DNA from 2 places in the Candidatus Merdisoma sp. HCP28S3_D10 genome. Region 2 is predicted to be linked to the other one. Evidence: a T-box and tRNA genes for the amino acid it is inferred to sense, from the RefSeq annotation. Region 2 holds a T-box; the other holds one or more tRNA genes.
What was found. The T-box of region 2 lies ahead of pheS (phenylalanine--tRNA ligase subunit alpha). A T-box ahead of a tRNA ligase gene usually reads a tRNA of that ligase, here a tRNA-Phe.

Region 1 (10,890 bases), on a different contig from region 2:
CCGGATTCCTCAAAGATAAATTCCTCTGCGGTAACGGTTTTTCTGGAGTCTTCCACCGGTTTGGCTTTTTCATTTATATTTTCCGTCGTAAGGCTATTGAGCCACCGGTCGCCCTCCGATAATATCCAAAGATATCCTCCGTTCGATTCTGAATCATTGATGTCGGTGATAATTCCGGAAGCTTTTACAGAATCTGCTTTTGCAGTGTTTACCGGCAAGTCAAACAGGGCATTTACCCCTTGATAGGTCTCGCTCCTGAGTATTTCACCGGTATCCGTATCATAGATGTATGCCTGATTATTATACATATCGCCATCGGACACTCCCACATAGATGCCGCAGTCCGCAAAGTATTCCACATTGTCAATCTCCACCAGCCGGTACTGGATCCCGTCTGAGACAAAGCAGGTAACGCCGCCGCTTAAGGTATAGGCATTATATTTTTCCGGGTTGAGGCCATGAATATAGGGGGATACAAAAAATTGTGTGCGCTCGAAGTCGTCGCTCTGCACATCCGGCATAGGCTTTCCGTCTGCGTAGGCGATAGCTACCGCAATATAGGTCCTGTCTCCATCCACATTGCCCTGATCATCCTTGGATAAATGTTCGGAGATTTCGTTGCCGGAGACCACACCCAGAAGTGTGATATCATAATCACTGCAGTGCTGTGTCTCATATTCTGAAAGCCAATTGCTCTGCTCAAAATGCGAAGCCAGCTGCTCGTCCGCATTGGCCATTGCCACGTCCCTGGCAGAGAGATAGCGCCAGGCAGCAAAGACAATAACAGATGAGGCTATGAGAAGTGCTGCCACAGCCACTGCTGCCGGAAGGTGCCTCCGATTTTTTATCGTTCTTCTTAGAACAGTTTTATGAGTTACAGATGAACTTCTTATCTTTCTCTTCATTTTCAAATCGTCCTCCTTAATTTCAGGAATAAGGGCCTGCTTTAAAAGCTGCTCCAGTCTCTCATCGTTCATAACCGAGTGCCTCCAATCTGGCTTTTAATAAATTTTTCGCCTTTCTGAGCCTTGTTTTTACCGTCCCCTCCGGAATGTGCAGAATTTCTGCTATTTCAGAGATCCGCATATCGGCAGAATAAAACAGGTAAACGGGCAGCTTATATTTCTCAGGCAAAGCGGCAACAACACCTCGTACCGTCTCCAGTTCATTTTGCTGCAAAAGCTCCTGCTCCGGGGAAATGACACTGGCCTGAGCCAGACACTGCCAGCCGGTATCTTCCAGCGCCTCCACACTTTCCATAGGAAGTATGCGGTTTCTGGCGGCGTATTTTCTTCTGCTGTTTTTCCAGAGAAACAAGGCTGTGGATAAGGCATAACTTTTCGTGTGCGGGCCAAGCAGTAATGTCTGCTTTTTTTCAGTCAGCTTCAGCATGGTATCCTGATACAGATCGTCTCCTGCCTCGCTTCCGCCGGCAGTCATCCGGCAAAAGCGCAGAATATCACAGCCATATGTAAGGATAAACTGCTCGATTTCATGATCATTCATAAATGGTTATCCTTTTACCTTTCTTCTTTAAGTCGACTTATAAGAATTTTATCTTACACTTATAGAATGTAGTGAAGCACCAAAATGGTTTTCTTTTATATAAATCAGATCTTCTGTACCATAACACAGGCAGGCGATTTTGAAATCCCGCTCTTGAAATGCACCGGAAAATATATTATACTATTAGTCACTGGTTCTCAGCAATGGAGGAGTACCCAAGTGGCTGAAGGGTCTGGCTTCGAACACCAGTAGGTCGGTAGCACCGGCGCGAGGGTTCAAATCCCTCCTCCTCCGTTTCTTTATAGCAAAAAGCAAGACAGGACGTATCCTGAATTTCCATGATACAGTCCTGTCTTGCTTTTTATTGTTTTTCCGTAATCCCGTCTATGTGAAAACCGCCGCCGCTTTTCTTATTTTAATCTATCCAGCAGCTCCTGCACCGTCTGGTTGTATACCGGATGCCGCACCCAGGGCGCGATCTGTGCCAACGGAATCAGCACGAAATCCCGCTTGTGCATCTCGATATGGGGAATATGAAGCTCCTCGTCATCGAGAATCAGGTCGTCGTACAATAGAATATCCAGATCCAGCGTCCGGGGACCCCAGTGGATCACGCGGACCCGGTTGGCCTCCTGCTCCAGCTCGTGGAGACGATCAAGGAGCTCATGGGGCGGCAGGATAGTCCGGATCTTCATGACGCTATTCAGGAATTCGTCCTGCTCCGTGTAGCCATAGGGCTCGGTGGCCAGATAATCGGCCACTGTCTCTACGATACAGCCTTTCGTGAGCTGCAGTCCAAGCACGCTCATGTCCAGATAAGCTTTTTTGTCGCCCATATTGGAACCCATGGCGATGTAGGCGGTATGCCAGCCCCGCTCAATGGAGACAGACACAGTCTCCAGAGGCAGTCCCACCGGAGCCCAGGGCTTTTTAATCTCCAGCTCCACCTTTTCCAGATGGGGAATCTGCAGAAGCATGGCTTCCGCCAGCTGCTCCACCACCGTTTCCAGCAGCTTCCAGGTGTGCTCCTGAACAAATTTTGTGATAAACTGGCTGACCTCACCGTAATGAATGGAGGCAGTCAAATCGTCCGTCTTCCCCGCCTTCCGGGTGGAGGTGTAAAGGGTTGCGGAAATGACAAATTTCTGTCCCAGCTTATTTTCCTCCGGGAATACGCCGTGATTGGCAAATATTTCGAGATTTTTGATCTGTATTTTATCCATTTAGTTCTCTCCTGCTTTCAGAATCGCCTCGGTCATCCGGATGGTGCGCTGATTTTCTTTAATGTCGTGAACCCGGACAAAGGCGTACTTTTTCATCACAGCCATCACGGTCGTCACCAGGGTTCCCTCTACTCTCTGATCCGCCGGCAGATCCAGAGTCAGACCGATCACGGATTTACGCGATGTGCCAAGCAGCATGGGGTATCCCAGCTCATGGAACCGCTCCATATGTAAAATGGTCTCCAGATTCTGCTCGTAATTTTTTCCAAAGCCTACGCCCGGGTCAAGGATAATCTTATCGTCAGCGATACCTGCTTCCTTCGCAAGCTTTACGCACTCCGCGGTTTCCCGGAGCATATCCGGGTAGAAATCCTGATACTCTGTGTTGTTCTTATTGTGCATCAGACAGCAGGCCACTCCGGTGCGGGCAATGAGTCCGGCCATCTCCGGATCGTATTTGAGCCCCCAGATATCATTGACCAGATCGGCTCCCGCTTCAATGGCTGCCGCCGCCACCTTCGCCTTGTAGGAATCAATGGATACGGGTACGTCAAAACGGGCTTTCACTGCCTCGATGACCGGGGCTACCCGCTCGATTTCCTCCTCTTCGGTAATCTGTTGGTGGCCGGGACGGGTAGACTCGCCGCCGATATCCAGAATGGCGGTGCCCTCGCGGATCATCTCCTCCGCATGAGCCAGAGCCGCGTCCATATGGTTCCATTTTCCGCCGTCGGAAAAGGAATCCGGGGTTACATTCAGGATTCCCATGATATAGGTTTTATTTTTTACATCAAATTCTTTGGTTCCGATTCTCATACCTTTTCCCCTTATATCTTATACTTTAATTTCCAGATTTTTCTTCTCCTCCGGCCAGTTGCAGTCTGTCTGGGCCGGACACAGAAAGCAGCTCCGCGACAGCTTATCCGCCCGGTAAAACAATCCCGGCAGATCCCTCGCGTCGCTTTGGGTACGGTGACTTCCGATGAGCTTCAGCACTTCGGCGCTCTCGCCTTCCGAGAAACCACAGTCCTGCAATATGGGCTTTGCCAGCCTCACGCCTGCCTCGTCGTGGGGCGTCCCATTTTCATATTGAAGGTATCTGCCCATATCGTGCAGAAGTCCGGCCGCATAGATGATTTCCTTATCGGCTTCTACCCCCTGTTCCAGGGCAAGCAGGTAGGTCAGGCGGGCTACACTGAGAAAATGCTCCGGCGTATGGCGGCAAAATTCCCGCTCTGCCTCGTAGGCCGTCAGCTTCCCCAAAGCCTCCTGATAGGCCGGGTGGTTCCAGATCCGGTTTACGCGCTCCATGCCGCCCATTACTGGCGCACCATGCTCAGGAAGCGGTTCTGCAGCTCAAAATTGTTCTCAAAGCAGCCGGTGGTCACCATGGTGACGGTCTTGCTGCCGGGCTTTTTGATGCCGCGCATGGTCATACACATGTGCTCAGCCTCCAACATGACGATAACGCCCTGGGGATCCAGGCTTTCCTCCAGCGCGTCCGCGATCTGGGACGTGAGCTTTTCCTGAATCTGAGGTCTTCTGGCAAATACATCTACGGTACGGGCCAGCTTGCTTAAGCCTACTACCTTACCGTTCGGTATATACCCGATATGCGCTTTTCCGTAAAAGGGGAGTAAATGATGTTCGCACACGGAATAGAAGGTGATATCCTTCTCTACTACGATGTCGTTCCGCTCGACTGTGAATTGTTTTTTCAGATGCACCGACGCATCCTCGTACAGGCCGCCGTAGATCTCAGCGCACATACGCGCAATCCGATCCGGCGTCTCCAATAAGCCTTCTCTTGTTACGTCCTCGCCGATTCCCTCCAGCATAAGCTGGACTCCGGCCTTGATTTTCTCATAATCCATCATAAAAACAGCACCTCCAGGCTGTGACAGAACATATGACGAAAATATCCCTTCACAATATGAGACGCTGTTTATGAATCTTATATTGCTGCAACGGGTGCGGTCTCCATACCGTAAGACGAACTTTTCGTTTCGGCGGCAACTCCCCATCCGCTGAACACTTGACGCATGAAAACCTATTTTGCATATTATTCTATTGTTAAAATTTGTTATCAAGGGGATTATAGCATATACAGAGACTTCTGTATATAGATTTTTGTTTATATTTTGGATGAAAAAAAAGCGGGTGATGGGGTGCTAGGTGCCAGTGGCACCTGTTTAGCACCGACCGGAGCGGAGCGGAGAACGAACCGAAGGTTCGATTCACATCACCTTCTCTACTTAAATTTGAGCATAAAAATAAGCGGGTGATGGGAATCGAACCCACGTATCCAGCTTGGAAGGCTGGTGTTCTACCATTGAACTACACCCGCAGACGCTATGAGAATATTTACATGGAAACACCATGATCACTAGGCTCGAGAATACCTCGCCAAGTGCTCAATACATGCCCAGAACCGGAATCGAACCAGTGACACGAGGATTTTCAGTCCTCTGCTCTACCAACTGAGCTATCTGGGCCTCTTGCTTTCACACATTTTATTTTCATGTGTCGCAACAGTGATATTCTACTCTATCAAAATAATTTTGTCAAGCAATTTTTTATAACTTGTGGACAGGAATTTATAGTATCTTCCTTATCAGGAAGCATAATTCCAGGTATAGGAGAAAATATGGGCGCCGATGACCAATCCGCTTAAGGACGGATAATTCGCATACGTCCGGAAAAACGTCCGGTTTCCCACATTGGACTCCCCGGCGATGGCCCGGTTAGCCGCGTTGTAGCAGGATTCGGTGACAGATCCCGCCCCATCGGTGAGCATCAGATCGAAACGCCCGGAGGTAACCGGCGAAAACTGACCGGAAGCCCGGATCACACTCATAATATCCCCCTGGGCAAAACGGGGATCCCGGATCCGGTTCATCACCACCGCGCCTACCGCCAGCTGGCCTTCCGCCCCCTGGTTGCCTGCCTCACAGTAAATCAGCGTAGCCAGAGCCTTTATCTCGTCCTCGCTGGCGCTGTACGCGCCGTACTGCACGTACTCCAGCTCCGTAGTCCGCACTCCGGTCACATCGCCCAGAGATCCGACTATTTCCGCTGCCTTGGCCGCCTCAATCTGGGCCTCGATTTTCTTTTTCTCCGCGATCAGCTGCTTCAGCACCTCCTGCTGATTCGCCAGGGTATTGCTCTTGCCGTCGATATCCGCCTGGGCTGCCGCTATGTCATTTACATGCTTACTGATTTTCCCGGAGGTACTGCTGGCCAGAGCCGATACCTCCTTCTGCTTCTTCTCCACAGAAGCCTGCATCTCGTCCAGCGCCTCTTTTTCCGCCTCCAGCTTCTCTTCCTGCTCCTGGATCTCCGCCTTGTGGGCCGCATAAGCCTCCAGCATATCCCGGTCATACTCGGAAATCCGCTCCGCGTAATCGGCGCGGTTCAGCGCGCTGGCAAAATCACCGGATTCCAGCAGAATTTCGATAAAAGAGCTCCTGGGATTCTCATACATATACTGAATCCGGGCCTTCATATCTGCGTACTGCTTCTCTTCGGTATTCTTCGCTTTCTCCAGATCCTCCTGGGTCTTCGCAATCTCCTCCTGCTTACTGGCAATCTGCTTATTCAGCTCGGAAATCTGGCTTTCCAGACCGGAATACTGCTTATTCAGATCCTTCAGGTAATCCTCCATCTGGGATTTGGCCTCCTGGAGCCGATCCTTCTTATCCTTTGTGGCGTCGATCTCGTTCTGGGTCTTGTCGATCTCGTTCTGCGTCTTATCGATCTCGTTCTGAATGTTATCCACGTCGCTCTGATCCGGAACGGCATAGGACGTAAACCCAAGCGTCAGCGCCAGGGCCACTCCTCCAAACCGATATGCCATTTTCAGAAGACGTGTATGCTTCATCTGTAAAATCCTCTATCTCCAGTCGTATTTCGTCAGGTATCCTTCCAGGCGCATACCCGGAAAATCGTTCTGGCGCAGCGCCTCGTAGAGCACAATCGCCACAGAATTGGACAGGTTCAGGGAACGGGTGTCTCCCAGCATGGGAATCCGGATAGCGCGCTCCTGATTTTCCAGAAGAAGTTCCTCCGGAATTCCGGCGCTTTCCTTGCCGAACATGATATAGCAGTCCGGTTCAAACGTTGCCTCCGTATAAACCTTCTGTCCCTTGGTGGTTGCCATATAAGGTCTTGCACCGGGGTTCCGGCGCAGGAAGTCCTCATAGTTTACATAAGTTGTCACATCCAGCTGCGGCCAGTAGTCCATACCGGCCCGCTTCAGATCTTTTTCGCTCAGGCGGAAGCCCAGGGGCTCAATCAGGTGCAGACGGGTGCCCGTCGCTACGCAGGTTCTTCCGATGTTGCCTGTATTGGCCGGTATCTCCGGCTCCAGAAGTACGATGTTCAGTGCCATTTATTTCGCTCCCTTTTCCGCCCGCAGCTTCTCCACAAAACGGGCTAGACGGCTGGTTGCCTCCTTCAGATCCTCCAGGGAATACGCGTAGGAAATACGTAAAAATCCCTCTCCGCAGGCTCCGAAGGCAGTTCCCGGAACCACGGCCACCTTCTCTTCCATCAGGAAGCGGGTCGCAAATTCCTCCGAGGTCATGCCAAATTCCTTAATGCTGGGGAAGATATAGAACGCGCCGTAGGGCTCAAAGCAGGACAGTCCCATTTCCCGCAGGGTATGTACTAGGAAACGGCGTCTCTGATCGTAGGACTCCCGCATCATCGCCACGTCTTCGTCGCCGTTCTTCAGGGCTTCCACCGCCGCATACTGGCTGTTGGTGGGCGCGCACATGATGGCGTACTGATGAAGCTTGGTCATCTGGCTGATAATCTCTGCCGGACCGCAGGCATATCCCAGTCGCCAGCCGGTCATGGCATAGGCCTTGGAAAATCCGTTAATCAGAATGGTTCTCTCCCGCATTCCCGGAATGCTGGCAATGGATACATGGTCGCCCGCATAGCTTAACTCGGAATAAATCTCATCGGACATCACATAGATATCTTTTTCTATAATGACTTCCGCAATCTCCTCCAGATCCTTCTGGGTCATGATGGCGCCGGTAGGATTGTTCGGGAAAGGCAGAACCAGAATCTTGGTTTTATCTGTAATGGCGTCGCGAAGCTCCCGGGCCGTCAGACGGAATTCATTTTCCTCCTTCAGGTTGATGATCACCGGTACGCCGTCCGCCAGCACACAGCAGGGCTCGTAGGACACGTAGCTGGGCTGGGGAATCAGGACCTCGTCCCCGGGATTCAGCATGGCGCGGAAGGCCATATCAATTCCTTCGCTGCCGCCTACGGTAATCAGCACCTCCCGGAGCGGATCATAGCTTACATGGATGCGGCGTTCCAGATACCGCACAATCTCCTCCCGCAGCTCCTTCAGGCCTGCGTTGGAGGTATAAAAGGTACGTCCCTTTTCCAGGGTATAGATTCCCTCGTCCCGGATATGCCAGGGCGTATCAAAATCCGGCTCGCCCACGCCCAGGGAAATAGCGTCTGGCATCTCGTTTACCACATCGAAGAATTTACGGATGCCGGACCAGGGAATCGAAACTGCTTTGTCTGATAATGGGTTTCTCACGGTGTCACCAGCATCCTTTCGTCTTTTTTCTCATGTACCATAATAGAACCATGATCCTTGTATTTTTTCAATATGAAATGTGTGGCAGTGCTGAGAACGGAATCCAGCGGTGACAGCTTATCGGATACAAACTGCGCCACGTCCCGCATGGTCTTACCCTCAATCATGACCATAAAGTCGAAGCCGCCGGAAATCAGATATACGCTGTCCACCTCTGCGTAATTGTAGATACGCTCTGCCACCTTATCGAAGCCGAAGCCCCGCTGGGGCGTAACCTTCACCTCGACCAGGGCTGTCAGCTTCTCCTCGCTGGTCTTATCCCAGTCAATCAGGGTATGATAACCGCAGATAATTCCTTCTTTTTCCATATCCGCGATTTCATTGGCGACCGCCGCCTCCTCTACTCCCAGCATAACTGCCAGATCCGCCAAATCCACGCGGCTGTTTTTCTCAATGAATGTCAAAATCTTTTCTCTCATTGCTTTCGCCCTCCCATCAGGTTTTTTATAATTTACTCGTATATCTTATATAACTCGTCGGTCTTGGGACGCTCCAGAAAGCTCTCGTCCTCGCCGTTCCGGATCCGTCTGGCCTTCCCCTCCGTGGCATTGCCGATAACTGCCGCCGGAATACCTGCCGCCTCCAGCTCCCGCACCAGATCGTGTCCCCGGTCTGCCGCCATCAGCATACAGCCGCTGGAAATCAGGTAATAGGGGTTCAGTTCAAAGCACTCGCAGATTTCCACCGTCTCCTGACGGATAGGAATCGCCTTCAGATCAATCTCCAGGCCGATGCCAGAAGCCTCCGCCACCTCCCAGAGCGCACCGTAGATTCCGCCCTCGGTCACGTCATGCATGGCGCTGACACCATGCTTCACCGCGACTCTGGAATCCTCTACCACAGAAATATACTGGTCAAAGCTCTTCGCTGTCTCCACAAAGGAAGCCGGGAAACGTTTCCGGAGCTCCTCCTCCTTTTCCTTGGCAATGATGGAGGTTCCCTCTACGCCAATCCACTTGGTTACCAGGATATCCTGGCCGGGCTTCGCCCCCGCAGTGGAAATCAGCTTTCCCTCCTGCACCTTACCCACGCCTGTGACGCTGATAATGGGCTGATTGACCGCCCGGGTAACCTCTGTGTGACCGCCCATAACCTGAATCCGGAAACGGGCGCAGGCTTCCTCCACCTGTCCCATCATTTCCCTGATATCCGCTTCTTCAATCTCCTCCGGCAGAAGCACCGTGAGCATTACACCCACCGGCTCCGCGCCGCTGCTGGCCAGATCATTTGCGGTAATCTGAATCGCCAGGGTTCCGATATCCTTCACCGTACCGGTGATGGGGTCGGTGGAAATCACGAATACCTCACCGGGCGCCAGCTTCATGGCCGCGCAGTCCTCGCCCACTCCGGCTCCCAGAAGCACCTCGTCCCGCTTCGTATGTATCTGCTTGAAAATACTTCTCTTTAAAATCGTCTCTGAAACTTTTCCGACCTTCATCGCTGTCCGCTCCTTTATGTTCGCCTTTACTGCTGCATCCGCGCGACGCAGGACGCCAGGGTGACGTTCACGGTAGCCTCGTCCTGGGTGGCGATGGCCGCCTGCAGCTCATTGGAAAGTTCCGGATCGCCCGCGATGCCTACGGTAATCGTCCGCGGTGTCGCCTTGTAGTTACTCTTATTGACCTTGGTTTTGCTTTCTTCCTTGCCGTTTACATAGACATGCTTATAAAGCTCTGCCACCACGCCTCTGTGGGCGCTCTCTCTGGTAATATAACCGATGGGCTGGCCTGCGTCCGCGACGATCTGTACGCCCGGCTCTGTGGTACTTAAGGTCACGCTCTCGAATTTCAGTGTCCGGTTGGCCGGGCGGGTTTCCTGTCCATAGATCGTAAAGGTAATCTGCTTGCCACTGGTCACGCCCTCGATGTAGACCGGCGCGTCCAGGTTGTTCTTAAACTTCAAATCCTTGTAGGTTCCGGCGATAGCCGCGTCGTCCGCCGGCTCCACATAATTTACAATCATCGAATGGTTGGAGCGCTCTACCACTTCCAGCTCCGCACGGAGAACCGCGTTATACAGGGTTGTGGATACCTGGCAGATTCCTCCGCCCAGGCTGTCTACCACCTTGCCGTTCAGATAAGATCCTGCCATGGCGTAGCCGTTGGCCTCCGAGAACGGGCTGACGGTCTCATAAGCCGAGAAGGTATCCCCCGGATACAGCACGGTACCATTGATATGCTTTGCTCCGCTGGCGATATTCTGACAGCGGGCCGCGCCGGAGGTACTGTAGCTTGTGGTAAAGGTACCAAGCACGTCCTTTACTTTGCTGAGTTCCTCCTTCGTTCCTCTGGGGTAATCGGTCTCTACCGGAAGCGTAAGGGAACCGTTGGTATGATCCCATTCCTTTTCAATAAAATCCATAATCATAGTAATGGATGTATCCGCGTCCAGAACGATTCCGGTCTGCCCGTCCACAACCTGGAAGGAACCGCCCTCCCGCTTCAGGGTCGCGTCTACAGCCTCCTGATCGAATTTTTTGCATTTGTTGTTTACATAATCTGTAACCAAATCCTGATCCAGTGCCCAGGTCAG
Region 2 (10,890 bases):
TCAGCCAGAGCCAGAGCTTACCGGACAGAAGGTCAACGTGCCGGGGGATATCTCCTCTGCCGCCTACTTTATCGCGGCAGGCTGTATCACGCCGGATTCGGAGATCCTGATCCGAAACGTGGGAATCAATCCCACCCGGGACGGTATTCTAAAGATCTGCAGACTGATGAACGCCGATGTGACCCTTCTGAATGAAAATGCAGACAGCGGGGAACCCACCGCAGATCTGCTGGTCCGCACCTCCTCCCTCAAGGGCTGTACCATCGAAGGCGATCTGATCCCTACCCTCATCGATGAGCTTCCCATCCTTGCTGTGATGGCCTGCTTCGCAGAAGGCACCACCCTGATCCGGGACGCCGCTGAGTTGAAGGTCAAGGAATCCGACCGAATCGCAGTTATGACGGAAAATCTCACCGCCATGGGCGCTCACGTAACAGCCACCGAGGACGGTATGATCATCGAAGGCGGTTATCCGCTTCACGGAGCTGTTATCGACAGCCATCTGGATCACCGGATTGCCATGTCCTTTGCGATAGCGGCACTGAACGCGGACGGAGAAACCCGGATTCAGGGCGCGGACTGCGTCACCATCTCCTATCCCACCTTTTACAAAGATTTAGAAAAACTACAGCGATAGATAAGAGCGAGGCCACGGCCTCGCTCTTATTTGTTACATGTATATTTTCAATGTTATTTGATAAACATCGCGTCCCCGAAGCTAAAGAACCGATATCGCTCTCTTACTGCTTCTTCGTATGCCTTCATAATCTTTTCTTTATCTGCGAAAGCCGATACCAGCATCAGCAGGGTAGATTCCGGCAGATGGAAATTCGTAATCAGCGCGTCCATGATCTTAAACCGGTATCCGGGATAAATAAAGATTTCCGTCCAGCCGCTTCCCGCTTTCAGGATACCGTCTTCTCCGGTGGCAGACTCCAGGGTACGGCAGCTGGTGGTACCCACGCAGATCACGCGGCCGCCCGCAGCCTTTGTCTCATTGATTAGTCTGGCCTGATCCTCTTCCACCATATAAAATTCCGAATGCATATGATGCTGGGTTACATCGTCCACCTTAACCGGCCGGAAGGTACCCAGGCCCACATGCAGGGTTACATGCGCCAGTTTAATGCCCTTTTCCTGAATTTTTTCCAGAAGCTCCGGCGTAAAGTGAAGTCCCGCCGTCGGCGCTGCCGCAGATCCCTCATGCTTTGCGTACACGGTCTGGTAACGGTTTTTATCCTTTAACTGATGGGTGATATAGGGCGGCAGGGGCATCTGTCCCAGCTTATCCAGAATCTCTTCGAAAATACCGTCAAACTCAAACCGAATCAGACGATTTCCCTCATCCACCACTTCCAGGACCTCAGCCTTTAACAGGCCGTCGCCAAAATCAATGCGGGCTCCGGGTCTCGCCTTTTTTCCCGGCTTTACCAGAGTTTCCCACACATTGTCCGCCTTCCGCTTCAGAAGCAGCACTTCGATATGCGCGCCGGTATCCTCCTTGACGCCCATCAGACGGGCGGGAATTACCTTGGTATTATTGACTACCAGACAGTCTCCCGGATTCAGGTAATCGACGATATCCCGAAAAATCCGGTGCTCCACCTGTCCCGTTTTTTTGTCCAGCACCATTAAACGGGAGCTGCTGCGATCCTCCAGCGGATCCTGGGCAATCAGCTCCTGGGGTAAATCATAATAGAAATCACTTGTTTTCATGCTATTGTTCCTATCCTTTGAAAATTCTATTTACAAAAGTCCCATCAGAACTTTCTCTTCTTAAACCAGTACAGAATCGCGCCTACCACCACAATGCTCAGTATAATGACATACAGATAGCCAAACCGCATATTCAGCTCCGGCATAAATTTAAAATTCATACCGTACCAGCCAACGATCAGTGTCAGCGGCTGGAATATGATAGTCACCATGGTAAACAGCTTCATGGTATTGTTCAGATTGTAGTTCAGCGTAGCGTCCATGGCTTCCCGCAGATGAATCAGGTTATCGCAGAGCAGCTGGGTATTGTTGCTCAGACGCTCAGATTTGTCTGTGAAAATCTTAAAATAGCGAAGATCCTCTTCCTCAAACAAGTCATTTTCATTCTCCTGCAGGGATTCTCCGATATCAATAAGCTGCTCGTAATAATTCTTCAGTGTAGACAGCCGGTTCCGCAGATCGAAAATCTCTGTATTCAGCTCCGGATCCACCTTGCCGTTGACCACTTCCCGCTCCATGGCGATAATCTGCCGTTCCGTCATGACCAGACCCCGGTTGCCGCTGGACAAAAGACGCTCCAGCACACCGTAGATCACCTTCTCCATAGTAGCATTCTGACGGAACCGTCCGATGGCGTCCAGGAACATCTGACGGATGCTGTCCTCCTTGTCAATGATTTTCACCATAACAAACAGATTTTTCTTAATAAAAAAACCAATCCGGTTCCGGCGGGTGCTCAGATTCAGGATATCCACGATATTGATCATACCGAAGCTGAACTCATCGTATACATCCATACTGGTCCGGAAATGGGTAAAATCCGTCATACAGTCTTTCACCGCCACCTCCGAAAGGCCCAACTCCTGATAACAGCTTTTCAATTCATCCAGCGTCAGATACCCCACACAGATGTCATGGAAATCCAGCTGCTCCAGGCTGATTTCCCGGATTTCCTTATTGTGAATCGAATAAAACATATCCTTCCTCCGGTTCTTGTCCTTAAGCTTTTCTTGCCTGATTAAGAATCCGCATAACTCTCAGGCTGTGGTCCAGACGCCTGTCAAACTCTGCCCGGTCATTTCTTACGTAATAGTCCGTAAAGGCAGTCAGTTCTTCCGTGAAGGCATTCTCCCGGCAGGCCAGCTCATAATGCACCGGCTCCTTTTTATTTTCCTGATAACTGAACTCCTCAAAGCGTCCGGAATTCGAATGGCTGAAGATACAGCCCTTATCGCCCTCGATATTCACGGAAAGCGGCGCTCCGCAGTCCTTTGCCGCGATGCAGACACACTGAAAGCCCGGGTACTCCATTACCAGGATTCCCGAGGTATCCACTCCCTTTTCTATATTGGGGAAATAATGAACCGCCCTGGGTTCTCCAAAAAGCCCCGCCACAAAGTGGATATTGTAGATATTCAGATCCATCAGCGCGCCGCCCGCCTTCTCCGGATCAAAGACCGGCGCAATCTGTCCCCGTTTAAAAGCCTCGTAGCGGCTGGAATACTGGGAAAAATTCAGCTGCACAATCTTCACGTCACCCACACCCGGCAGAAGCTTTCGCACCTCTTCATAGTTGGCATTGTACTGATTGGTAATCGCCTCAAAAAGAATCAGCCCTTTTTCCCGGGCCAGAGCTGCCAGCTCCTCTGCCTCTTCACAGGTCACGGTAAAGGGCTTCTCCTGAATCACATGTTTTCCTGCCTCCAGCGCCTGCTTCGCAAAGGTGTAATGCAGATGATTGGGTACCGGCAGATATAATACGTCAATCTCCGGATCCGCAAGCAGCTTCTCATAGCTGTCATAGGCTGCCGGAATCTGATATTTCTCACAAAGCTCTTTTCGCTTCTCCTCTTTTCGCGCAAACAGAGCCGTCACTTCCATTGCAGGAATCCCGTCTGACGCCTCCAGAAACCAGGGCACTGTCATCCCTGCCCCAACGATACCTACCTTCATACATCATCCTCCTGTCCGAAATTGCTCACATAAAAATATTATAGCATGTCCGGGCCATTCTGTCAGCCAAAACAGGACATCGATCTTTTCAATCGATGTCCTGTAAAAGTTTTACAGTTTTATACTACTGACGAAGCTCTGCGTTCAGGCCCTCCAGACCCTTCAGGATCCGCTTCATAGCCGCGGAAATGTCGCTCTCCTCCAGCGTCTTATCTTTACCGCGGAATACGATAGAATAAGCCACGGACTTATAACCTTCCTTAATCTGGCTTCCCTCGTAGATGTCGAACAGCTGGAAGCTTTCCAGATAGCTGCCGCCCTTCTGCTCAATCACCTCTTCGATCTGGCCTGCCAGCACCTCCTTGGGGATCACCATGGAGATATCACGGGTTACTGCCGGGAACTTGGCAATTCCCTCATACTTACGACCAAAGGTCGCCATCTCCGTTACCACCGGCATATCCAGAACAGCCACATAAGCCCGCTCGCCGATGCCATAGGTGTCGGCAACCACCGGATGAACCTCACCCAGATAGCCCATCAGCTTGCCGTCATAATAGATATTGGCCTGACGTCCCGGATGGAGATAATTCTTACCGGCCTTCGGATCATAGTGTACACGGTCGCGCATACCCAGCTTATCGAAGAACTCCTCGATAACGCCCTTCATATTATAGAAATCGCCGTCGCCATACATACCCAGGGTGAACTGCATCCGCTCATCCGGAAGCTCCTGAAGCGGAAGCGCCTTCGCGATATAGATATTACCCATTTCGTACAGACGTACATTCTTATTTCTGCGATTGTAGTTCGTAGCCAGAGAAGTCAGCATACCATTCATGGAGGTAGTACGCATGATACTGAAATCCTCGCCCAGCGGGTTGGAAATCCGGATTGCCCGGCGCATGGGATCCTCCGCGTCAAGAAGCAGCTTATCAAATACCTTCGGGCTCTCAAAGGAATAAGTCATACCCTGGGAAAAGCCGCAGAACTCAGCGATATCTCTTGCCACAGCCTCCACGCGAAGCTTGAACGGAAGCTTACCTGTGGTAGCCTCTCCTCTCGGCAGTGTGGTCGGAATATTGTCGTAACCGAAGAAACGCGCTACCTCCTCTGCCACATCTGCCAGGCGGTGAATATCCTGCCGGAAGGTGGGCGCTACGATTTCATTGGTTTTCTCATCATAATCCAGCTCGACCAGCTTCAGATAATCCAACATCTGCTCTTTGCTGAGATCGGTTCCCAGAAGACCATTGATCTTATCCGCGTCAAAGGGCACTCTGGAAGGCTCGCTCTTTCCGTAATAAACGTCAACCATACCGTCTACCACTTCACCGGCTCCCAGCTCCTCAATCAGCTGGCAGGCACGATCGATGGCAGCCTGGGCATTGTTCGGATCCAGACCCTTTTCAAACTTACCGGAAGCATCGGTACGAAGACCGATACGCTTTGCGGAAAGGCGGATATTCACGCCGTCAAAGCAGGCAGCCTCAAACAGCATCGTCTTTACATGGTCTGTAATCATGGAATTCTCACCGCCCATGATACCTGCGATTCCCACAGCCTTCTCACCGTCGCAGATCATCAGAACATTCTCATCCATGGTACGCTCCTGGCCGTCCAAGGTCACGAACTTCTCGCCTTCCTCTGCCCGGCGCACCAGAATCTGATGACCCGCAATGGTATCCAGATCGTAGGCGTGCATGGGCTGACCATACTCTTCCATTACATAATTGGTGATATCCACGATATTATTGATGGGGCGGATACCGTTTACAGCCAGTCTGCGCTGCATCCACTGCGGTGAGGGAGCCAGCTTGATATTCTTGACCACTCTCGCGCAATAACGGGGGCAGAGATCCGCATCCTTTACATCTACCTTGATATAATCATTGACATCTCCGCCGGAGCCCTTTACGGTTACCACAGGCGGTACAAACTTCTTCCGGAAGGTCGCCGCTGCCTCTCTGGCTATACCGATGACACTGTAGCAGTCCACACGGTTGGAGGTAATCTCATATTCAAATACTACGTCGTCCAGACCCAGGGCGTGGATAGCGTTCTCGCCTACCACTGCGTCATCCGGGAAAATATAGATTCCGTATTCCGGCGCTTCCGGGTACATCTCCCGGCTCTGACCCAGCTCCTCGATGGAGCACATCATACCGTTGGACTCCACTCCGCGAAGCTTTCCCTTTTTAATCTTGATTCCGCCCGGAGTCATCTTGCCGTCATGTCCGCCTGCTACGCGGCCGCCGTCCAAAACTACCGGAATTTTCTGTCCTTCTTTGACATTGGGGGCGCCTGTAACGATCTGAATCGGCTCTGCCTCTCCGATATTAACCTGGCATACTACCAGCTTATCCGCGTCCGGGTGCTGCTCAATCTTCACGATCTGACCAATGATGATATTTTCCAGATCTGCGTCCAGTCTGGTGAAGCCCTCCACCTTCGTTCCGGAAAGTGTCATTGCATCTGTATATTCCTGCGCCGTTACATCCAGATCCGGCACATACGCTTTAATCCATGATAAAGATGTATCCATTGTTTTTCTCCCTCCTTAGAACTGTTTCAAGAAACGAATATCATTTTCGTATAACAGTCTCATGTCGTCAATCTCATACTTCAGCAACGCAATTCTCTCCAGACCTACGCCAAAGGCAAAGCCTGTGTACTCGTTGGGATCGATCCCACACATCTCCAGTACGTGAGGATGTACCATACCGCAGCCCAGGATCTCGATCCAGCCGCTGCCCTTGCAGAACCGGCAGCCCTTACCGCCGCATTTGAAGCAGCTTACATCTACCTCGGCGCTGGGCTCCGTAAACGGGAAATGATGGGGACGGAACTTGGTCTTCGTCTCGGCGCCGAACAGCTCCTTGGCAAACTCCTCCAGCGTACCCTTCAGATCCGCAAAAGTAACATTCTTGTCCACAACCAGACCTTCAATCTGATGGAAGGACGGGGAATGAGTTGCGTCCACCTCGTCAGAACGGAACACACGTCCCGGAGCGATCATACGGATCGGCAGCTTTCCTTGCTCCATCACACGGGCCTGGCAGGGAGAAGTCTGGGTACGCAGCACGATGTTTTTATTGATATAGAAGGTATCCTGCTCGTCCTTGGCCGGATGTCCTTCCGGAATATTCAGTTTTTCAAAATTGTAAAGGTCGTACTCGATCTCCGGTCCTTCTACCACCTCGTAGCCCATACCTACGAAGATACGCTCAACCTCCTCCAGGGCAATGGTATTCGGATGACGATGTCCTACATTGTTCTTCTTCGCCGGAAGCGTTACGTCGATAACCTCTGCCTTCAGCTTCTCCTCGCGAACCATGGCTTCCATCTTTGCCTTGGCTTCTTCCAGAACCCTTTCAATCTCTTCACGGGTCTCATTAACCAGCTGGCCTACCTTCGGTCTGTCCTCCGGAGCCACGTCCTTCATGCTCTTCAATACGCTGGTCAGTTCACCCTTTTTACCAAGAATGGCCACGCGAGCTTCATTCAATGTGTTCAGATTTTTCGCTTCCCGAATCTGCGCAATGGCATTTTCCCGGATTTTCTGCAGTTTTTCCTTCATTGTTCTCACCTTTCCTGAATTATTGGTTTTTGAGGGACGTGTACTCCAGGGCAGTTTCAGAAAGCTATCGCTTTCTGAAACTCGCGGCTTTCGCCGCATAGGCAATTTCAAAAGCAGACATTTGTGTGCAAGCACCCAACTGCCTGCTTTTGAAACTGCCTGCCCTTCTCAATGCAAACGCGCAAAAAAAGCTCCATCCCTACACAGTAGGGACGGAGCATATATTCCGCGGTACCACCCTGATTCCTGTCTCTTCATTTATCAGACAGGCTCTCATCTTCTGCGTAACGTGCAGGTTACGTCACCGCCTACCAAATCTCTTCAGCGATGCTGCTCCGGTGGGAATTTCACACTCTCTTCTGAACTTAAGCCCGCTCACAGCCGCTGACGGTCTCTCTCTGAAAGAAGAAGAAAGGTTACTGTGCACCTTCGTTGCATTTGTCATATCAAAGGTTATTTTAAACCTTTACGGGCGAAGATGTCAAGTACTTATTTGACAACGTAGGTACTCAACTTTCCACTTCACTTTTATAACAGTTCCTTTGTTTTCCGCGCAAGATATAACGGAATATTAGAAATGTATCCATCCTTCCGATAACCTCTTTTTGAAAAGCGCAACGCATATTTCGGTTCATGCTCTGCAATGTACCGTTTAAACGATGGTGCTGATTTATCTTCTCCGCCCTTCACTTCAACCGGGATAATCTCCGTCCCATATTGAAGCACAAAATCAATTTCTCTGTTTTTATCCGAATAATATCTGGGCTCCACCTCAAATTGTCCGCGAAGCTGCTGCAGAACAAAATTTTCTGTCAGCGGTCCTTTAAACTGATAGTCGTTTTTTAAAAGGATCGCACTATTATCAATTCCTGCCATAGTTTTCAGCATGCCTGTATCAAAAAGAAAAAGTTTAAACTGATCCAGCCTGTCAAACGCCGACAACGGATGCTCCATTCTGGAGACATTATAAACCCGATTCAGCATGCCAGCCGAAACGAGCCATTCAATCGCTTCTTCAAAGTCTCTCGCTCTGGCTCCCTCCCGTACTGCACCATACATAAACTTTTCATTTGGCTTGGCAAGCTGCGCCACGATACTGCGAAATACCATGAGGATTCGTCCACTATTGACCTTGCCGTTATGTTTAGAAAAATCATTTTCATAAACCTCTATCAATTCATGCTGAATACGCGAAACTTTGGCCGGATCTTTGTATTTTATCCAAGACGCAACACATTCCGGCATTCCGCCAATAATCAAATAATTATGATAGACCTCCAACAGTCGATTATGAAAAATTTCTTCTATCTGCTGCTCTTTCTGAATGCTCATATAATAAGCATACAGAGATGGCTCCGTCGCTTCCAGAAACTCATCAAAAGTCAGCGGGTAGATATCGAGTAAATTTACCATTCCAACCGGATAGGATTTTGGCTGCGCTAAAAGCGTTCCCAGCAGACTGCCTGCCGCAATCACATGATACTCATTGGCTTTTTCCTTAAAATACTTCAAGGAATTCAATGCTTCCGGGCACTCCTGTATCTCATCAAAGATAATCAATGTGGTACCCGGTTCAATCTTTTCACCCTGAATCATGGATAGTAATTCCAGAATTCTCTGTGGATTCTTATTAACCTCAAAAACAGACTTCAATTCATCTTCTTCATCAAAATTAAAATATGCAATCTTATCATAATAATTTCGGCCAAATTCCTTCATCAGCCAGGTCTTACCCACCTGCCTGGCACCTTTTAGCACCATAGGTTTACGATCTTCACTGGATTTCCAGTTTACCAGATCCTGTATTGCATTCCGTCTCAATAAAATCACCACCTAATTGTTGATGATACTAGTATTGCACATTTTTCTGGATTTTTCAATTTTATTTTTCACATTTTTCCAAGTTTATTTCGCCAAAAAATCGCATTTTTCTGTTTCTAAATAAGGATTTTATAGCAGTGCACGAATTTTGGTTCCTCGGTCAGGATGCGCTTTGAAAAGGTATCCTTCTTTTCAAACTCACCTCGATAGAAACGTTTGCAGTAGTTATCCAGCGTGTCATAACCGATTGCAAAGCAGGGACGCTGCTTGTTGTAAAAGTCGATGTAGCGCCGCAGGGTGGCCTTTACCCCTTCTCTTGTACGGCACTGATCTAACTGGAAATCCATATACAGTTCTTCTTTAATCCAGCCATTCAGTGCTTCGTTTACAGGGGTGTCCGTTGGTTTTCCCGCCCGCGACATAGAACGAATAATATTTGTGTCCAGTATTAGAGCATTGTATGCCATTGAGGCATAAACCGAGCCCTGGTCTGTATGGAGGATTGTCGGTTCCTCACGGCCCTTTAGCATTTCCACTACGTCTGCTAACCCATCTACATATTGATCTCGACCTCCTCGACGCTCAGACAGTTTCCATGTCAGGATTTGCTTTGTGAATACATCGAAGTAGAAAGTGACCTCAAAATAGAAAATCCAGAACTTCAATGTGGTCATATCCGAAACAATTACCTGGCGAGGACAATCTACGGTATCCCAAGTTGTGAAGATAAGATTTGGGTACAGATCTCGGACCTTTCTAGGACGATAATGCACCTGATGCTTGGTTTTTGCCTTTATTCCCAGAAAACGAAAGGCCTTGTACACATAGTTATCGCTTATATCCTGCTGATGATTGATTCGTATAAAAGCCGCCTTCATCATACTACTTAATCCACTTCTGGAATGCACCGGTTGAAATGTGGTTTGCTTCGCAGAAGTCACTCATTTTGATACGGTAGTTGCTTTTGTACTGCCGGATTAGAAATTCCTTTTCCAACAGATTCAAGTGTTTTGACATAAAGACGAGCTCCTTTCCGGTAGAATACTCGCCTTTATATTACTCCACGGTTAGGCTTTTCTCTACCCTTCCGTGTCCACTTTTATAATAGCATCATACATAAAATTCTTAATAATTCAATATTGCTTTTTCTCTTTGTTGTGATGTTCATTTCTTCCCCCGGTAAATATGATATTAACTACTGTAGGCAGTCTTCTAATAATCAAATTCAAGCAAAACCCTATTGTAACAATCAGCACTGTTTCGAGAAGTATCATGAAAATCAAGCTACTGTATTTTCCAAAATGAACATTTCCCTTATTACACACAGCAAGCATTACTATAATTATTCCCTCATGTATTGAATATATTATAAACATATCATTTTTAATTATCGAATCAGCCTTCAATGTAAAATTAGGAAGAACATTCCATAATGACAATGTACATAAATATAATAATAGTGTTATAATAACATTATCGCCTAAAATCGTGGAACTTAATAAACATATCATCGATATAATTCCTGGTATAACTGTACTATGCCTACCAAGCTCAATTAATTTATGCTTTGAACAATATACACCATATAAGAATGGCGGTGCCATTCTTAATGTTCTTTCAACCCACCAGTCATACGGAAAGCTGATCAATGAATGAATCACAGCATGGTGAAACGCTGCCACCACAAATGTCAATATAATAATTAGCCATCCAAGTTTTGTTGATAGCCAAGTCCACCGACTCATGCAAATTGAGGAAATTGCCAAATAAATATATAATACAAAAATATACCATAACGGTCCATCAAAAGGTGTCAATGT

Region 1: it encodes a tRNA-Phe, which carries the amino acid that the T-box ahead of pheS (phenylalanine--tRNA ligase subunit alpha) is inferred to sense. The anticodon was not compared.

Annotation. Positions count from the first base shown of each region.
Region 1 covers NZ_JBQHTG010000007.1:14,868-25,757, reverse strand. Annotated here, with positions in the region: gene ACTNCH_RS12585 (hypothetical protein) at 1-977, opposite strand, end outside; gene ACTNCH_RS12580 (RNA polymerase sigma factor) at 967-1,506, opposite strand; tRNA gene ACTNCH_RS12575 (tRNA-Ser) at 1,712-1,800, shown strand; gene folK (2-amino-4-hydroxy-6-hydroxymethyldihydropteridine diphosphokinase) at 1,917-2,729, opposite strand; gene folP (dihydropteroate synthase) at 2,730-3,545, opposite strand; gene ACTNCH_RS12560 (HD domain-containing protein) at 3,564-4,040, opposite strand; gene folE (GTP cyclohydrolase I FolE) at 4,049-4,606, opposite strand; THF riboswitch at 4,693-4,789, opposite strand; tRNA gene ACTNCH_RS12550 (tRNA-Gly) at 5,006-5,076, opposite strand; tRNA gene ACTNCH_RS12545 (tRNA-Phe) at 5,152-5,224, opposite strand; gene ACTNCH_RS12540 (cell wall hydrolase) at 5,344-6,609, opposite strand; gene ACTNCH_RS12535 (tRNA (cytidine(34)-2'-O)-methyltransferase) at 6,622-7,119, opposite strand; gene ACTNCH_RS12530 (aminotransferase class I/II-fold pyridoxal phosphate-dependent enzyme) at 7,120-8,298, opposite strand; gene ACTNCH_RS12525 (Lrp/AsnC family transcriptional regulator) at 8,295-8,777, opposite strand; gene ACTNCH_RS12520 (AIR synthase family protein) at 8,810-9,796, opposite strand; gene ACTNCH_RS12515 (VanW family protein) at 9,823-10,890, opposite strand, start outside.
Region 2 covers NZ_JBQHTG010000002.1:272,483-283,372, reverse strand. Annotated here, with positions in the region: gene aroA (3-phosphoshikimate 1-carboxyvinyltransferase) at 1-637, shown strand, start outside; gene queA (tRNA preQ1(34) S-adenosylmethionine ribosyltransferase-isomerase QueA) at 691-1,716, opposite strand; gene ACTNCH_RS06470 (magnesium transporter CorA family protein) at 1,761-2,693, opposite strand; gene ACTNCH_RS06465 (Gfo/Idh/MocA family protein) at 2,716-3,669, opposite strand; gene pheT (phenylalanine--tRNA ligase subunit beta) at 3,794-6,214, opposite strand; gene pheS (phenylalanine--tRNA ligase subunit alpha) at 6,230-7,249, opposite strand; T-box leader at 7,455-7,691, opposite strand; gene ACTNCH_RS06450 (ATP-binding protein) at 7,778-9,070, opposite strand; gene ACTNCH_RS06445 (transposase) at 9,187-9,951, opposite strand; gene ACTNCH_RS06440 (acyltransferase family protein) at 10,204-10,890, opposite strand, start outside.